One region of the Streptomyces sp. 2323.1 genome, then DNA from elsewhere that is predicted to be linked to it. Evidence: predicted binding sites of a transcription regulator. Region 1 holds the regulator's gene; the other holds the start of a gene.
The links. Region 1 encodes HrcA, which represses chaperone genes, less so after heat shock. Its sites were predicted from a motif close to TTNGCACTCNGNNNNNCNGAGTGCNAA; they were not measured.

Region 1 (7,880 bases):
GCTGGACCTGCTCGCCCCGGCGGGGGCGCGGGCAGCGGCCCGTGCCCTGGAGGACGGGCTGCTGGAGCGGGCGCCGTACGAGGCCGGCCGGGCCGTGCTGACACTCCGGGGGCGGCTGCTGGCTGACGCGGTGGTGCGGGATCTGGTGGACTGAGACTCGAACGAGTGAACCGATATGAGGGGCCTGCGGCCCCGCCTAGGCTGTTCCTAGCCTGTGCCGTAGACACGGCGACAGGAAACGGAGGCCATGGAGATGACCGCTGTGGATGAACGCCGGATGACGGAGCTCTTCGAGAACCTTGAGGTTCCCGAGGGCATCAAGATGGAGCTCCTCCGGGGGGAAATTGTGATGATGGCGGGGCCGGATCTGGTCCACAACCTGATCGTCGAGGCGGTCTTCGACCAGATTCCGCGTCAGAAGTGGCACCGGCTTCAGACGCAGGACATCGACATGCTGAGCGAGAACAGCGAGCCGCAGCCCGATCTTGTGGTCCTGGAACGCGGTGTCGTACCGGAGTCCGGGCGGCTCATGCCGACCGGAGTGGTCACGATGCTCATCGAGGTCGTCTCCAAGACCAGCGTCGACCGGGACTACGGCATCAAGCGCGCGATTTACGCCGCGGGCAAGGCTCCCGCCTACCTGATCATCGATCCCATCATGGCCCAGTGCGTCCTGCTCACCGAGCCTGTCGGAAAGGGCGAAGAAGCCGATTACAGCGTGCAGCGCATCACCAAGTTCGGCGACCCCGTGCCCCTGGAATTGCTCGGTCTTGAGCTGGACACCAGCGAATTCGGCACTCTCAAGGGCGTCAAGCCCCACCGCCGGCCGTAACGAAGTCGATCAGCTCCTCCACCCTCCCCAGCAGCGCCGGCTCCAGGTCCTTGTAGGAGCGCACGCACGACAGGATCCGCTGCCAGGCGGCACCGGTGTTTTCCGGCCAGCCCAGCGCCCGGCACACCCCCGTCTTCCAGTCCTGCCCGCGCGGGACGGACGGCCAGGCCGGGATCCCGACGGACGACGGCTTCACCGCCTCCCACACGTCGATGTACGGGTGGCCGACGACCAGCGCATGATCACCGGTCACCTCGGCCGCGATCCGCGACTCCTTGGAGCCGGGAACGAGGTGGTCCACGAGCACACCCAGCCGCGCATCGGGGCCGGGGGAGAAGCCACGGACGATCGCCGGGAGGTCGTCGATGCCCTCCAGGTACTCCACGACGACGCCCTCGATGCGCAGATCGTCGCCCCACACCCGCTCGACCAGTTCGGCGTCGTGCCGGCCCTCCACATAAATGCGCCCGGCGCGCGCGACCCGGGCCCGTGCGCCGGGGACGGCGAGTGAACCGGATGCCGTGCGCACCGGAGCGCTCGGCGCCGGGCGGCCCTGGGGGCGTACGAGGGTGACGACCTTGCCCTCCAGGAGGAAGCCGCGCGGGGTCATCGGAAAGACGCGGTGCTTGCCGAAGCGGTCCTCCAGGGTGACCGTCGGGCCCTCGGCCGTCCTCTCGCAGCGGATCACCGCGCCGCAGAAGCCCGTGGCCACCTCCTCGACGACCAGATCGGGGTCGGCCGGTACCTCGGGGGCCGGCCGCTGCTTCTTCCAGGACGGGGTCAGGTCGGGGCTGTAGCGCTTGCTCTGCATGGGGCCTGTTCTGTTCGCAGGAGAGGGTCGGGCAGAAGGGCAGAAGGGCAGTGGTCAGGGAGCGGGGGCGACGCCGAAGCGGGCCGCCAGCGCGTCCCGTTGGGCGTGGACGAAGGCGGCGTCCACCACGGCGCCGTGGCCGGGGACGTAGACCGCGTCCTCGCCGCCGAGGGCCAGCAGCCGGTCCAGCGCGCCGGGCCACTGCTGCGGCAGCGCGTCCGGGCCCGCCTGGGGCTCACCGGACTCCTCGACCAGATCGCCGCAGAAGACGATCTCGGGGGCGCCCTGCCGGCCCGGGACCAGGACCGCGAGATCGTGGGCGGTGTGCCCGGGGCCGACGTTGGCGAGCAGCACCTGACGCTCGCCCAGTTCGACGGTCAGCTGGCCGTGGACGTGGTGGTGCGGGGCGACCACCAGATCGGCGGCCTCCGCGGCGGCGTTCCGGTCGACGCCGTGCCGCACCGCGCTGTGCCGCAGCTCGTCCTTGCCGCGCCGCAGGAGGTCGCCGAGGCCGGCCGCGCCGAACACCTCGACGCCCGCGAAGGCGGCGGTGCCCAGCACATGATCGAAATGGGGGTGGGTCAGCGCGACATGCGTCACGTCCCGGCCCAGCACGCCGCGGATCGTCCGGCGCAGCTCCGCGCCGTCGCGAAGGGTCGCACCGGTGTCGACGATCATGACGCCGGTGGTCCCCGCGATCACCCCGATCGTCTCGTCCCACCCCGGCATCCGGCGCCTGGCGACACCGTCACCAAGCCGTTCCCAGCCGGCCTCTTCCCAAGCAGTGTGCATACCGAGACGCTAGCGCCCTCGCGATAGCGTTGCCCGGCAGATCGCCCGAACACGGTCATCGGGCGGGTGCTCCGCATGGCCGCCCTTGCCGTGGCCGTGCTACCCGGCCGTACACTGGCTCAGGGCCTGGCACTCTGCCCGTGTGAGTGCCAGGAGAACGAGACGCCGGGACGGCCGGACTGGAGGTGCGCGGAATGCTCAGTGAACGCAGGCTCGAAGTGCTGCGCGCCATCGTCCAGGACTATGTCGGGACGGAGGAGCCGGTCGGCTCCAAGGCACTCACCGAGCGCCACCAGCTCGGGGTCTCCCCGGCGACGATCCGCAACGACATGGCAGCCCTGGAGGACGAGGGATTCATCGCCCAGCCGCACACCAGTGCCGGGCGGATCCCGACCGACAAGGGCTACCGGCTGTTCGTCGACAAGCTGGCCGGCGTCAAGCCGCTGTCCAGCCCGGAGCGGCGGGCGATCCAGAATTTCCTGGACGGCGCCGTCGACCTCGATGACGTGGTCGGCCGCACGGTCCGGCTGCTGGCGCAGCTGACCCGGCAGGTCGCGGTCGTCCAATACCCCTCCCTGACCCGCTCCACGGTCCGGCACGTCGAGCTGCTGGCGCTGGCCCCGGCCCGCCTGATGCTCGTACTGATCACGGACACCGGGCGGGTCGAGCAGCGACTGATCGACTGCCAGGCGCCGTTCGGTGAAACGTCCCTGGCGGATCTGCGGGCACGGCTCAACAGCCGGGTCGTGGGCCGCAGGTTCGCGGATGTGCCGCAGTTGGTGCAGGATCTCCCGGAGTCCTTCGAGCAGGACGACCGCGGCACGGTCTCGACAGTGCTGTCGGTGTTGCTGGAGACTTTGGTGGAGGAGACCGAAGAGCGACTGGTGATCGGCGGTACCGCCAATCTCACGCGCTTCGGGCACGACTTTCCACTGACCATCCGGCCGGTGCTGGAGGCTCTTGAGGAGCACGTGGTGCTGCTCAAGCTGCTCGGGGAGGCCAAGGACTCGGGCATGACCGTACGTATCGGGCATGAGAATGCCCATGAAGGCCTGACGTCCACATCGGTCGTCGCGGTCGGCTACGGTTCGGGCGACGAGGCAGTCGCCAAACTCGGCGTGGTCGGACCGACCCGCATGGACTACCCCGGAACGATGGGAGCGGTACGCGCAGTGGCACGTTACGTCGGACAAATCCTCGCGGAGTCGTAAGTGGCCACGGATTACTACTCGGTCCTCGGCGTCGGCCGCGACGCCTCGCAGGACCAGATCAAGAAGGCCTTCCGTCGGCTGGCGCGCGAGCTGCACCCGGACGTGAATCCGGACCCCAAGACCCAAGAGCGGTTCAAGGAGATCAACGCCGCTTACGAGGTCCTGTCGGATCCGCAGAAGAAGCAGGTCTACGACCTCGGCGGCGACCCGCTCTCGCAGGCCGGCGGCGGCCAGGGCGCGGGCGGATTCGGCGCGGGCTTCGGCAACTTCTCCGACATCATGGACGCCTTCTTCGGCACCGCGTCGCAGCGCGGCCCGCGCTCGCGCACCCGCCGGGGCCAGGACGCCATGATCCGCCTCGATGTCGAGCTGAACGAAGCGGCCTTCGGCACGACCAAGGACATCCAGGTCGACACCGCCATCGTCTGCACGACGTGCACCGGCGAGGGGGCGGCGCCCGGCACCTCGGCGCAGACCTGTGACATGTGCCGCGGCCGCGGTGAGGTCTCGCAGGTCACCCGGTCCTTCCTCGGCCAGGTCATGACCTCCCGGCCGTGCCCGCAGTGCCAGGGCTTCGGCACGGTCGTACCGACGCCGTGCCCGGAGTGCGCCGGCGACGGCCGGATCCGCTCGCGCCGCACCCTGACCGTCAAGATCCCGGCCGGTGTCGACAACGGCACCCGCATCCAGCTCGCGGGCGAGGGCGAGGTCGGCCCCGGCGGCGGCCCCGCCGGCGACCTCTATGTGGAGATCCACGAGCTGCCGCACGCGGTCTTCCAGCGGCGCGGCGACGATCTGCACTGCACGGTCACCATCCCGATGACGGCGGCGGCGCTGGGCACCAAGTGCCCGCTGGAGACGCTGGACGGGGTCGAGGAGATCGACGTCCGGCCCGGCACCCAGTCCGGCCAGTCCATTCCGCTGCACCAGCGCGGGGTGACGCATCTGCGCGGCGGCGGCCGCGGTGACCTCATCGTCCATGTCGAGGTGCAGACGCCGTCCAAGCTCGACGCCGAGCAGGAAGAGGTGCTGCGGCGGCTGGCCAAGCTCCGTGGTGAGGAGCGGCCCACGGGGCAGTTCCAGCCCGGGCAGCAGGGGTTGTTCTCGCGTCTGAAGGACGCCTTCAACGGGCGATAGGCCCAGGTGGGCCGGGGTCCGACAGCGGACCCCGGGCACGCCGCCACAGCGTGGCCCCGATGCGGGGCGAGGCGGTGGGCGTGACACGATGTGGTCATGCCCACCGCGCTCACCGATCTCTGCCGCTACCCGATCGTGCAGGCCCCCATGGCGGGCGGCGGATCCGGGCCCGAGCTGGCCGCCGCCGTCTGCGGCGCCGGCGGTCTCGGCTTCCTCGCCGCCGGCTACAAAACCGCCGACGGGATGTACCAGGAGATCAAACAGCTGCGGTCGCTGACCGACCGGCCCTTCGGCGTCAACCTCTTCATGCCGCAGCCCTCCCTGGCCGACGGCTCCGTCGTCGACGTCTACCGCGAGCAACTCGCGGGCGAGGCCACCTGGTACGAGACCGAGCTCGGCGACACCGACGGCCCCGTCGACGACGGCTACGAGGCCAAGCTCGCGATCCTGCGGGAGGACCCGGTGCCGGTGGTGTCCTTCACCTTCGGCTGCCCCTCGCGCGCCGTCCTCGACTCCTTCGCGCAGGTCGGTACGTACACGGTCGTCACGGTCACCACCGCCGCCGAGGCGCAGGCCGCGCAGTGGTCGGGCGCGGACGCGGTGTGTGTGCAGGGCGTGGAGGCCGGCGGTCACCAGGGCACCCACCGGGACGATCCGCATGCCGACGGGACCGGCGCGGGGCTGGGGCTGCTGGCGCTGCTCGGCCAGGTCCGCGAGGCCGTACAGATCCCGGTGATCGCCGCGGGCGGGCTGATGCGCGGCTCGCAGATCGCTGCGGTGCTGGCCGCCGGGGCGTGCATGGCGCAGCTGGGCACCGCCTTCCTCGCCACCCCCGAGTCGGGCGCCAACCCGCTGCACAAGCAGGCGCTGACCAACCCCCTGTTCACCCATACGGAGTTGACCCGGGCGTTCTCCGGGCGGCCGGCCCGCGGGCTGGTGAACCGCTTCATGCGGGAGCACGGCCCGTACGCACCGGCCGCCTACCCGGCCGTCCACTACCTGACCTCCACCGTCCGCAAGGCCGCGGCCAAGGCGGGCGATGCCCAGGGTATGAATTTGTGGGCGGGGCAGGGGCACCGGCTGGCCCGGGAGCTGCCCGCCGGGCGGCTCGTGGAGGTGCTGGCGGCCGAACTGGACGCGGCGCGCGCCGCATTGACCCTGCCCGGCAGCGGCGGCAGCGCGTCATGACCGCGCCCGTCTTCCTCATCGATTCGCTCGCGGACGTACGGGCCGGGGGCACGCTGACCCTGGACGGGCCCGAGGGCCGGCATGCGGTGTCGGTGCGCCGGCTGCGGACCGGCGAGGAGGTCGTGCTGACGGACGGCCGGGGCACCGGGGCGCACGGCACGGTCGCCGCCGTCGAGGGCAAGGACCGGCTCACCGTCGCGGTCACCGCGCTGCGCACCGAGGAGCCGCCGCAGCCCACGATCACCGTGGTCCAGGCGCTCCCCAAGGGCGACCGCGGCGAGCTGGCCGTCGAGACGATGACCGAGACCGGTGTGGACGCCATCGTGCCCTGGCCGGCGGCGCGTTGCGTCACCCAGTGGAAGGGCGAGCGGGCCGCCAAAGCGCTGGGCAAATGGCGCGCCACGGCCCGCGAGGCGGGCAAGCAGTCGCGCCGGCTGACCTTTCCCCAGGTCGCCGACCCGCTGACGACCAAGCAGGTGGCCGCCCTGCTCGCCGACGCGGACTTCGCGGCCGTGCTCCACGAGGAGGGCAGCTCCCCGCTGGCCACCGCCGAACTCCCCGCCCAGGGCTCGATCGTGCTGGTCGTCGGCCCGGAGGGCGGCGTCTCCCCGGAGGAGCTCGCCACCTTCGCCGAGGCCGGCGCCCGGCCCTACCGCCTGGGCACGACCGTGCTGCGCACGTCCACCGCGGGCACCGCGGCGACGGCACTGCTGCTGGGACGCACGGGGCGCTGGAACTAAGGCCCCGGGCGCTGGACTGTTCTCCACGCAAGGATCGTGCCACGGCCCACTGACAACGCAGCGGTGCGCCGGCCGGGCCCTCAGGAGCCCGCCGGCGCACCGCCGTTCATGCGAAGGTGACCGGCCGCCCGGTCAGACCAGCTCGGCCGAGAGCGTGATGTTCTTGACGCCCGCCAGCGCCTGGCTCACCGGGCAGTTGGCCTTGGCGTCCTGCGCCGCCGCCTGGAACTCCTCCTCCGACAGACCGGGGACGCTGGCCTTGACGGTCAGGGCGATGCCGGTGATGCCCTCACCGGGCTGGAAGGTGACGTCGGCCTTGGTGTCGAGGGCGGCGACGGTGTAGCCCTTGCCCGCCAGGCCGTGCGAGAAGGCCATGGAGTAGCAGGAGGAGTGGGCCGCCGCGATGAGCTCCTCGGGGCTGGTGACGCCGCCCGGCTGCTCCGCGCGGGCGGGCCAGTTCACGTCGTACGTACCGACCTTGGAGGACTCCAGGGCGACGGTGCCCTTGCCCTCCAGGAGGTTGCCTTCCCAATGGGTCGTGGCGGTGCGCGTGGTTGCCATGGTGCAAAACTCCCGGTTGTGGACGAAAGCGTTCCGGGCACAGCTTAGTGAGCCGCGGACCGGGCGCCGCGGACGGTCCGCCGTGCCCCGCCCGTCCGGTGCCCGTCCGGTGCCCGTACGGACCGTCCGCCGCCCCGCGCGGCCTGCGCCCCGGGCCTTGCCGCGCCCCGTGGGGTGCCGCCCGGTAGCATCCGAGGGCCGTACGCACCGTGCGTACGGGGACGAGCTGGGAGGAGCCACCGGTGGCGGGAGAACCGCAGGCCGATTGCCTGTTCTGCAAGATCGTGGCGGGGGAGGTGCCGGCGACCATCGTCCGGGAGACCGAGACCACCGTCGCGTTCCGCGACATCAACCCCCAGGCCCCGACCCACATCCTGGTGATCCCCAAGGTGCACTACGCGAACGCCCTGGAGCTCTCCGCCGCGGACCCGGTCATCGCCGCCGACGTGCTGCACCAGGCGGGCCTGGTGGCCGCCGAGGAGAAGGTCGACGAGACCGGCTACCGCATCGTGTTCAACACCGGCCCCGGCGCCGGCCAGACCGTCTTCCACGCCCATGCGCATCTGCTGGGCGGCCGCGACCTGCAGCGTCTGGTCTGACGGGGCCGA
Region 2 (7,880 bases), 780 kb from region 1:
GGTGACCCCGTCGGGGGTGCACCGGTTCGCGGCGCCGGGGGCCCGTACGGAGGGCTGAAGCCGGCCCCGCCACCGGGAAGCCGTAGGGGCGGACCGGAGTGTTCCGGCCCGCCCCTACGGTGCGGAGATCAGCGGCGGCGCGCGCCGCCCGCCCCTACGGCGACAGCGTCAGGGTGTCCTTGCCCGCCTTCTTGACGGCGTCCTCGCTGTACGCCCAGGGCAGCAGTTCGCCCTTGGCCCACTTGTCGGTCTGGTCGTAGTAGTGGGCGTCGTAGGCGTGCCCGGAGGCGCCGGTGAGGTTGATCCAGCGGGACTTGTCGAGGTCGGCGAGGTTGACCACCATCCGCATCGACGGGACCCAGGTGACGTTGTAGCCGCCGGCGGCGTTCCAGCCGGTGGCGTCGACCGCGGCCTCGCCGCCGCCGACGTTCCAGGGACCGCGGTTGAACAGGCCCTGCAGGGGGCCGGGGCCGTCGGTGCCCAGGGTCTGGTTCTTCAGGAACATCTGGTGGAGCCGGCCCCAGCTCCAGTTGTCGATGTTCTTGCCCAGCTTGGAGGTCAGCTCGTAGCGCGCGTCCGCCATGGCGTGCGCGAGGAGCTGGTCGCGGTTCTTGTCACCGGGGCGGCCGGGCCGGTCCTCGGTCTTCCACCAGGCGTTGTTGGGGTCGTCGAGGATGCCCCGGACGACCTCGTACCAGCGGTCGCCGCCGTCGGGCTGGGCGGTGTCGCCGACCCGCTCGCCGCATTCGCGGACGTACTTGTCGTTCTCGTCGGCGGGACCGGTCTCGTCGGCCGGGCGGACGGTCAGGCACTGCCCGTCGGGGCGCAGCTCCTTGGGCATCTTGTTGCCGAAGGCGAGCTTGAGGGTGTTGCGCCAGACGGCGTTGAAGTACGCGGCCGCGGCGGAGTCGGGCTCCTGGGTGAAGTCCCAGCCCTCCAGCAGCTGCTGGGCGTCGCGGACGTACTTGTCCTTGATGTCGATCTTCGTCAGGTAGGGCGTCAGCAGCCGGGCGATCTCGCTGCTGTTGTCCTTCTGGAAGGCCTGCATGTCGTCCGTGGAGACCTTGCCGCCGTCCTTGATCTTCGACTGGATCAGGTCGTTGATCCGCTGGCTCCGGGAGCCGTAACTCCAGTCCTTGGTGAGGAGGTAGGGGTACTTCTCGTCGGTGACGGCCTGGTTGGCGGTGACGATGTAGCCGCGCTTGGGGTTGTACTCGTACGGCAGGGACTTCTGCGGGATGTAGCCGTTCCACTGGTACTTCGGGTCCCAGCCGGGTGCCGGGTAGGTGCCGTCGAAGCCGCCGTCGCCCTTGCCGCGGACCGGGATCTGGCCCGGGGCCTGGTAGCCGATGTTGCCCTTGGTGTCGGCGTAGATCAGGTTCTGGGACGGGACCTCGAAGTGCCCGGCGGCCTTGCGGAAGTCGGTCCAGTTCTTGGCGCGGTTCATTTCGAAGACGGCGTCCATGGACTTGCCGGGGTTCAGCGCGGTCCAGCGCAGCGAGACGGCGTAGCCGTCGCCGCGGTCCGGTGCGGCGTTGCCGACCGGGGCGTCCTTGCCGACACCGGCAAGTTCGCTGTCGCGGTCGGAGACGATCGGCCCGTTGCGTGTGGAACGCACGGTGATCTCGCGGCTCTCACCGCCGGCGACCTTGATGGTCTCCTTGCGGGTCGCGAAGGGCCGCTGCCGGTTGTCGTAGAGGTAGCCGTTGGCGTCGACCTTCTCCAGGTACAGATCGGTGACGTCCGCGCCGAGGTTGGTCATGCCCCAGGAGACGTCCTGGTTGTGGCCGATGACGACGCCCGGCATACCGGAGAAGGTGAAGCCGGAGACGTCGTAGTTGCACTTGGGACTCGTGGTGCGGCAGTGCAGGCCCATCTGGTACCAGAGCGAGGGCATCTGCGGTGCCAGGTGCGGGTCGTTGGCGAGCAGCGGCTTGCCGGTGGTGGTGTGGGCGCCGGAGACGACCCAGGAGTTGGAGCCGATGCCGTTGCCGTTGGGGCCGAGCAGCGCGGGCACCTTGTCGAGCGTCTTGGACAGCGAGGACAGCTGCGACTGGTAGCCGGCCGCGGCCCCTGCGGCGCCCGCGGGAGCCGCGTTGGCCGCGGCGCCGGGCTTGAACTGCTTGGTGGCGGAGTCGACCGAACCGCCCTCGACGATCGGCTTGTTCCGCTTGTACGGGTACGCCGGGTACAGCTGGTTGATCTGCGCCGGGGTGAAGCGGCTGGTCATCAGGGACCGGTCGATCTCTTCCTGCATGTTGCCGCGCAGGTCCCAGGCCATCGCCTTGAGCCAGGCCACCGAGTCGACCGGCGTCCACTTCTCGGGCTTGTAGTCGTTCTGGAAGTCCAGCGCCGCGTACTCCAGGGACAGCGCGGAGCCCTCGTGGTCCTTGAGGTAGGCGTTGACGCCCGCGGAGTAGGACTGGAGGTACTTCTTGGTGGCGGGCGACAGCTTGGTGTCGTACTCCTTCTGCGCCACCCGGTGCCAGCCCATGGTGCGCAGGAAGGAGTCGGTCTTGACCTGACTCTTGCCGAACATCTCCGAGAGTCGGCCGGCGGTCATGTGCCGCCGGACGTCCATCTCCCAGAAGCGGTCCTGCGCCTGGACGTATCCCTGGGCGCGGAAGAGGTCTTCGTCGGTGTCCGCGTAGATCTGCGGGATCCCGTTGGCATCACGGGTGACGTCCACCGGGTTGGTCAGGCCCGGGACTTTGAGCGAGCCGGTGGTCTGCGGGAACGAGGCCCGGACGGTACTGACACCCCAGAACGCGCCGAAGCCGATGCCCGCCACGAGCAGCAGCACGACCGTGATCGCGACGAGGCGGCCGCGCCGCCCCTTCTTCTTCCTGGGGACTGGGCCGGACTTGTTGGCGGGCATCTCTGTCCTTCGAGGGGCAGGGTGGGAGTGCTGGAGCAACCATAGGCGCACGGGTTGGGCGACCCCTACGCGGAGTCACCGCCAGCACATCCAACCTTCAAGTAATGGTAAATTGTTAGTCTCAGTAACTAGATACGTTAAGGAAAAGCGCTTCGGCACCTGTGCGAAAGGATCAGCTCCTGACTGTCGACCACCTCAACGAACTCCTGCTGATCTGCTCGCTCGTACTGCTCATCGCGGTGGCCGCGGTACGGGTCTCCTCGCGCAGCGGGCTCCCCAGCCTGCTCATCTACCTGGGGATAGGCATCGCCATAGGGCAGGACGGCCCCGGCGGCGTCGTCTTCGACAACGCCGGACTGACCCAACTCCTCGGCTATGCCGCGCTGGTCGTGATCCTCGCCGAGGGCGGCCTGGGCACCAAGTGGAAAGAGATCAAACCGGCCCTGCCACGGGCGGCGGCGCTGTCGACGGTCGGCGTCGCGGTGAGCGTGGGGGTCACCGCGGCCGGCGCGCACTACCTGGCCGGACTCGACTGGCGCCAGGCGCTGCTGATCGGCGCCGTGGTCTCCTCCACCGACGCCGCGGCCGTCTTCTCCGTGCTGCGCAACGTGCCGCTGCCGGCCCGGCTGACCGGCATCCTGGAGGCCGAATCCGGCTTCAACGACGCCCCCGTCGTCATCCTCGTCGTCGCCTTCTCCGCCGTGGGAAGGGTCGGCCCCTGGTACGTCCTGCTCGGCACGATCGCCCTGGAGCTGCTGATCGGCGCCGCCATCGGACTGGCCATAGGCTGGCTCGGCGCCTACGCCATGCGGCACGTCGCGCTGCCCGCGTCCGGTCTGTACCCGATCGCCGTCATGGCCATCGCGGTCTCCGCCTACGCGGCCGGTGCGCTGGCACACGGCTCCGGTTTCCTCGCCGTCTATCTGGCCGCGGTGATCCTCGGCAACGCCAAGCTGCCGCACGCCCCGGCCACCCGCGGCTTCGCCGAAGGCCTCGGCTGGATCGGCCAGATCGGCATGTTCGTCCTGCTGGGTCTGCTGGTGACCCCGCACAACCTGCTCGACGACATCGTGCCCGCGCTGCTGATCGGCATGATCCTGACGATCGTGGCCCGGCCGCTGTCCGTATTTGTCTCGCTGCTGCCGTGGCGGATGCCGTGGCAGGAGAAGACCCTGCTGTCCTGGGCCGGGCTGCGCGGTGCGGTCCCGATTGTGCTGGCGACCATCCCGATGGTGACCCATGTGCCCGGCAGCGAGCGGGTCTTCAACATCGTCTTCGTGCTGGTCGTCATCTACACCTTCGTCCAGGGGCCGACGCTGCCCTGGCTCGCCCGGCGGCTGCGGCTGGGCGACGGCGAGGAGGCCGCCGACCTGGGCATCGAATCGGCGCCGCTGGAGCGGCTGCGCGGCCATCTGCTGTCGACCACCATCGGTCCGACGTCCCGTATGCACGGCGTCGAGGTCGGCGAGCTGCGGATGCCCGCGGGCGCCGCGGTCACCCTCGTCGTACGGGACGGCACCAGCTTCGTCCCCGCGCCCACGACGGTGCTGCGCCGCGGCGACGAGCTGCTGGTGGTCGCCACCGACCCGGTGCGCGACGCGGCCGAGCGGCGGCTGCAGGCGGTCTCCCAGGGCGGCAAGCTGGCCGGCTGGCTGGGCATCCACGGCTCCCCGGGGCGGCGGCACGGCTCACGCTGAGCGGCCACGGACCCGGAAATGTGCTGCACATCTCCACGGATCCTAAGGAAATTCCCGGGAAGCCCTGCCTGATCCCAGGGCTTCCCGCGCTGCGGCCTGTAGTATGAAGAGGCACATAGACGAACCAACTCTGCCTGACGCAGAGCTGGCGCGACCGCTCGGCGGCCGCGGTCCTCTGCCACACGCAGCCACCTCTCCGGTGCGGACCACGCGGTATCACTCGGTCCTGCGCGAGAGGACAGCTCTCGGCGCGTATCCGTGACGACCTCGCGGGTGGCGCGCTACCAGGCGGCAGAAAGGCCCGGCCGTGGCATCCGCGGTCAAGGACTCCCGTTCCGGTTACGGATCACTGCTCCGCACCCCTGGTGCATGGACATTCCTGCTGCCCGGCTTTCTGGCCCGGCAGCCCTTCGCCATGCTGACGATCGGCATCGTGCTGCTCGTCCAGTCCACCACCGGCTCGTACGGCGCCGCGGGCGCGGTCTCCGCCACCACCGGCGTCTCGATGGCGCTGTTCGCCCCGCAGAGCGGCCGGCTCGCCGACCGCTTCGGCCAGCGCGCGGTGCTGCTCCCGGGCGTACTGGCGCACGCCGCCGGCGTCGCGGCCCTGATCGCCCTCGCCCTGGCGCACGCCCCGCTGTGGGCGCTGCTCGCGGTGGCCGTCCCCACGGGCGCCTCGACGCCGCAGGTCGGCCCGATGGTGCGGGCCCGCTGGGCGGCCCGGCTCGGCGGCAGCCCGCTGATGCCGACGGCCGCCGCCTTCGAGTCGGTGACCGACGAGTTCACCTTCGTGGTCGGCCCGGTGCTGGCCACCGCGCTGTGCACCGGCATCCACCCGGCGGCCGGACTGATCGCCGAGGCCTCGCTGACGCTGGCGGGCGGGCTGCTGTTCGCCGCACAGAAGCGCAGCCAGCCGGCGGTGCACCGGGCCGGGGCCGGCGACCGGCCGCGCATCTCGGCGCTGTCGGTGCCCGGCGTACGCGTCCTGATCGTGGCGTTCCTCGGCATCGGCGCCGTCTTCGGCGGGATGCAGGTCTCGCTGACCGCGTTCACCCAGCACATCGGACAGCCCGGCATCAACGGCGTGCTCTACGGGATCTTCGCGGGCGGCAACATGCTCGCCGGCATCGCCTGCGGCGCGATCACCTGGAAGGTCGGCCCGCGGCGCCGGCTGCTGGTCGCCTACGGGCTGCTGGCGCTGGCCACCACCCCGTTGTGGGCGGTGACCGCGGTGCCGCTGCTGGGCGCCGTCGGCCTGGTCGTGGGCCTGTGCATCGCCCCGGCCTTGATCACCGGCTACACCCTCGTGGAGACGCTGGTGCCGGCCGCCGCCCGGACCGAGGCCTTCACCTGGCTGACCGGTGCGGTCGCGCTGGGCCAGGCGGCCGCGACCACCTCGGCCGGTCAGCTCGCGGACGGCTTCGGGCCGAGCAGCGGATTCCTGGTGCCGCTGGCCGGTACGGCGCTGGCCTGCACCGTGCTGCTGGCGCTCCGCGCCCACCTGCTGCCGCGCGGCTCGGCCGCGGGTGCCGACGCCGTCACTCAGCACGTCCCGGACCGGGCCGGCGCCGGTGCCGAGGACCGCGAGCGGGAGCTGGCACGCGCCTGAACGGACGTGGAGTCGGTCACCGTTGTGCCGGTCACGGTGGACTGATGGCCAGGAATACTGCAAGATGGAGCGTCGTTAGCACTCATCGAGTGAGAGTGCCAGGAGGAAGACAAGTGCCGACCTACCAGTACCAGTGCACCGAGTGCGGCGAGGGCCTCGAGGCGGTGCAGAAGTTCAGCGACGACGCGCTCACGGAGTGCCCCAGCTGCAACGGACGCCTCAAGAAGGTGTTCTCCGCGGTCGGCATCGTCTTCAAGGGCTCCGGCTTCTACCGCAACGACAGCCGCGGCTCGTCGTCCAGCAGCAGCCCCGCGAAGACCTCCGCCTCGTCCGGCACCGCGTCCTCCTCGGACTCGTCGAGCTCCTCGTCCGGCAGCTCCGAGACCAAGGCCGCAGCTCCCGCCGCCTCGTCCTCCGGCAGCAGCTCGGGCACCAGCTCCGCAGCCTGACCCACAGCGTTCCGGGCCCCGCCGTCACCGACGGCGGGGCCCGCTGTCTTACGGGTTGCTTTCGTCCGCGTCACCCTTATGCCCCACGACACCGCGCCCCGATAGTGTGACCGGCATGGCTGACGCGGAGATTGGTGTAATCGGCGGCTCGGGGTTCTACTCCTTCCTCGACGACGTGACCGAGGTCACGGTGGACACCCCTTATGGGCGCCCCAGCGACTCGCTCTTCCTCGGGAAGATCGCCGGCCGCCAGGTCGCGTTCCTGCCCCGGCACGGCCGCGGCCACCATCTCCCGCCGCACCGCATCAACTACCGCGCCAACATGTGGGCGCTGCGCTCGCTCGGCGTGCGCCAGGTCCTCGGCCCGTGCGCGGTCGGCGGCCTGCGCCCCGAGTACGGCCCCGGCACGCTGCTCGTCCCCGACCAGCTCGTGGACCGCACCAAGGCCCGGACCCAGACCTACTTCGACGGGGAGACCCTGCCCGACGGCAGTACCCCCAACGTCGTCCATCTGACCTTCGCCGACCCGTACTGCCCCACCGGGCGGGAGGCCGCCCTCTCGGCGGCCCGCGGCCGGGACTGGGAGCCGGTGGACGGCGGCACCCTCGTCGTCATCGAGGGCCCCCGCTTCTCGACCCGCGCCGAATCACTCTGGCACGCGGCGCAGGGCTGGTCGGTGGTGGGCATGACCGGGCACCCCGAGGCCGTCCTGGCCCGTGAACTGAGCCTGTGCTACACGTCGTTGACGCTGGTCACCGACCTGGACGCGGGCACCGAGACCGGCCATGGCGTCTCCCACGAAGAGGTCTTCCGGGTCTTCGCGCAGAACGTCGACCGGCTGCGCGACGTCCTCTTCGACGCGGTCGCCGCGCTCCCCGACAACGCCGCCCGCAACTGCCTGTGCACCGACGCCCACGCGGGCTGGGACCTGGGCATCGAACTGCCGTAACGCGGCGCGGCCTCACCCTTCGGGGTGGCCGAGTTGTCCACAAGGGCAGGGTCGTACACAGCCTGGAGCGGGCCGGCGCGGACTCCGGCACGGTGGTGATCGCCGGTTCTCCGAACCCCTCACCCCAGGCGGTGCCCAGATGTCGATGTCCCCTACCCCGTCCGCTCCCGCTCCTCCGACCGACTCCGACCTCCTCTCCCCTCCGCTTCCCGCTCCCCCGCCGTGTGAGGTGCCGCACTTCCCACCGGTGCGGGCCGGCGGCGGCAGACCCCGGCTGGGCCGGACCGGGCGGCGGCGC

Region 2: the regulator HrcA is predicted to act here: its motif matches at 6,260-6,286, upstream of CPH93_RS20240 (FmdB family zinc ribbon protein).

Annotation. Positions count from the first base shown of each region.
Region 1 covers NZ_LT907981.1:5,473,435-5,481,314, forward strand. Annotated here, with positions in the region: gene hemW (radical SAM family heme chaperone HemW) at 1-154, shown strand, start outside; gene CPH93_RS23480 (Uma2 family endonuclease) at 254-832, shown strand; gene CPH93_RS23485 (DUF3097 domain-containing protein) at 810-1,643, opposite strand; gene CPH93_RS23490 (MBL fold metallo-hydrolase) at 1,698-2,435, opposite strand; gene hrcA (heat-inducible transcriptional repressor HrcA) at 2,630-3,646, shown strand; gene dnaJ (molecular chaperone DnaJ) at 3,647-4,783, shown strand; gene CPH93_RS23505 (nitronate monooxygenase) at 4,880-5,971, shown strand; gene CPH93_RS23510 (16S rRNA (uracil(1498)-N(3))-methyltransferase) at 5,968-6,711, shown strand; gene CPH93_RS23515 (OsmC family protein) at 6,844-7,272, opposite strand; gene CPH93_RS23520 (histidine triad nucleotide-binding protein) at 7,515-7,871, shown strand.
Region 2 covers NZ_LT907981.1:4,695,098-4,702,977, reverse strand. Annotated here, with positions in the region: gene CPH93_RS20260 (5-formyltetrahydrofolate cyclo-ligase) at 1-58, shown strand, start outside; gene CPH93_RS20255 (penicillin acylase family protein) at 155-2,878, opposite strand; gene CPH93_RS20250 (potassium/proton antiporter) at 3,040-4,575, shown strand; gene CPH93_RS20245 (MFS transporter) at 4,883-6,184, shown strand; gene CPH93_RS20240 (FmdB family zinc ribbon protein) at 6,298-6,633, shown strand; gene CPH93_RS20235 (S-methyl-5'-thioadenosine phosphorylase) at 6,749-7,582, shown strand; gene CPH93_RS35845 (hypothetical protein) at 7,722-7,880, shown strand, end outside.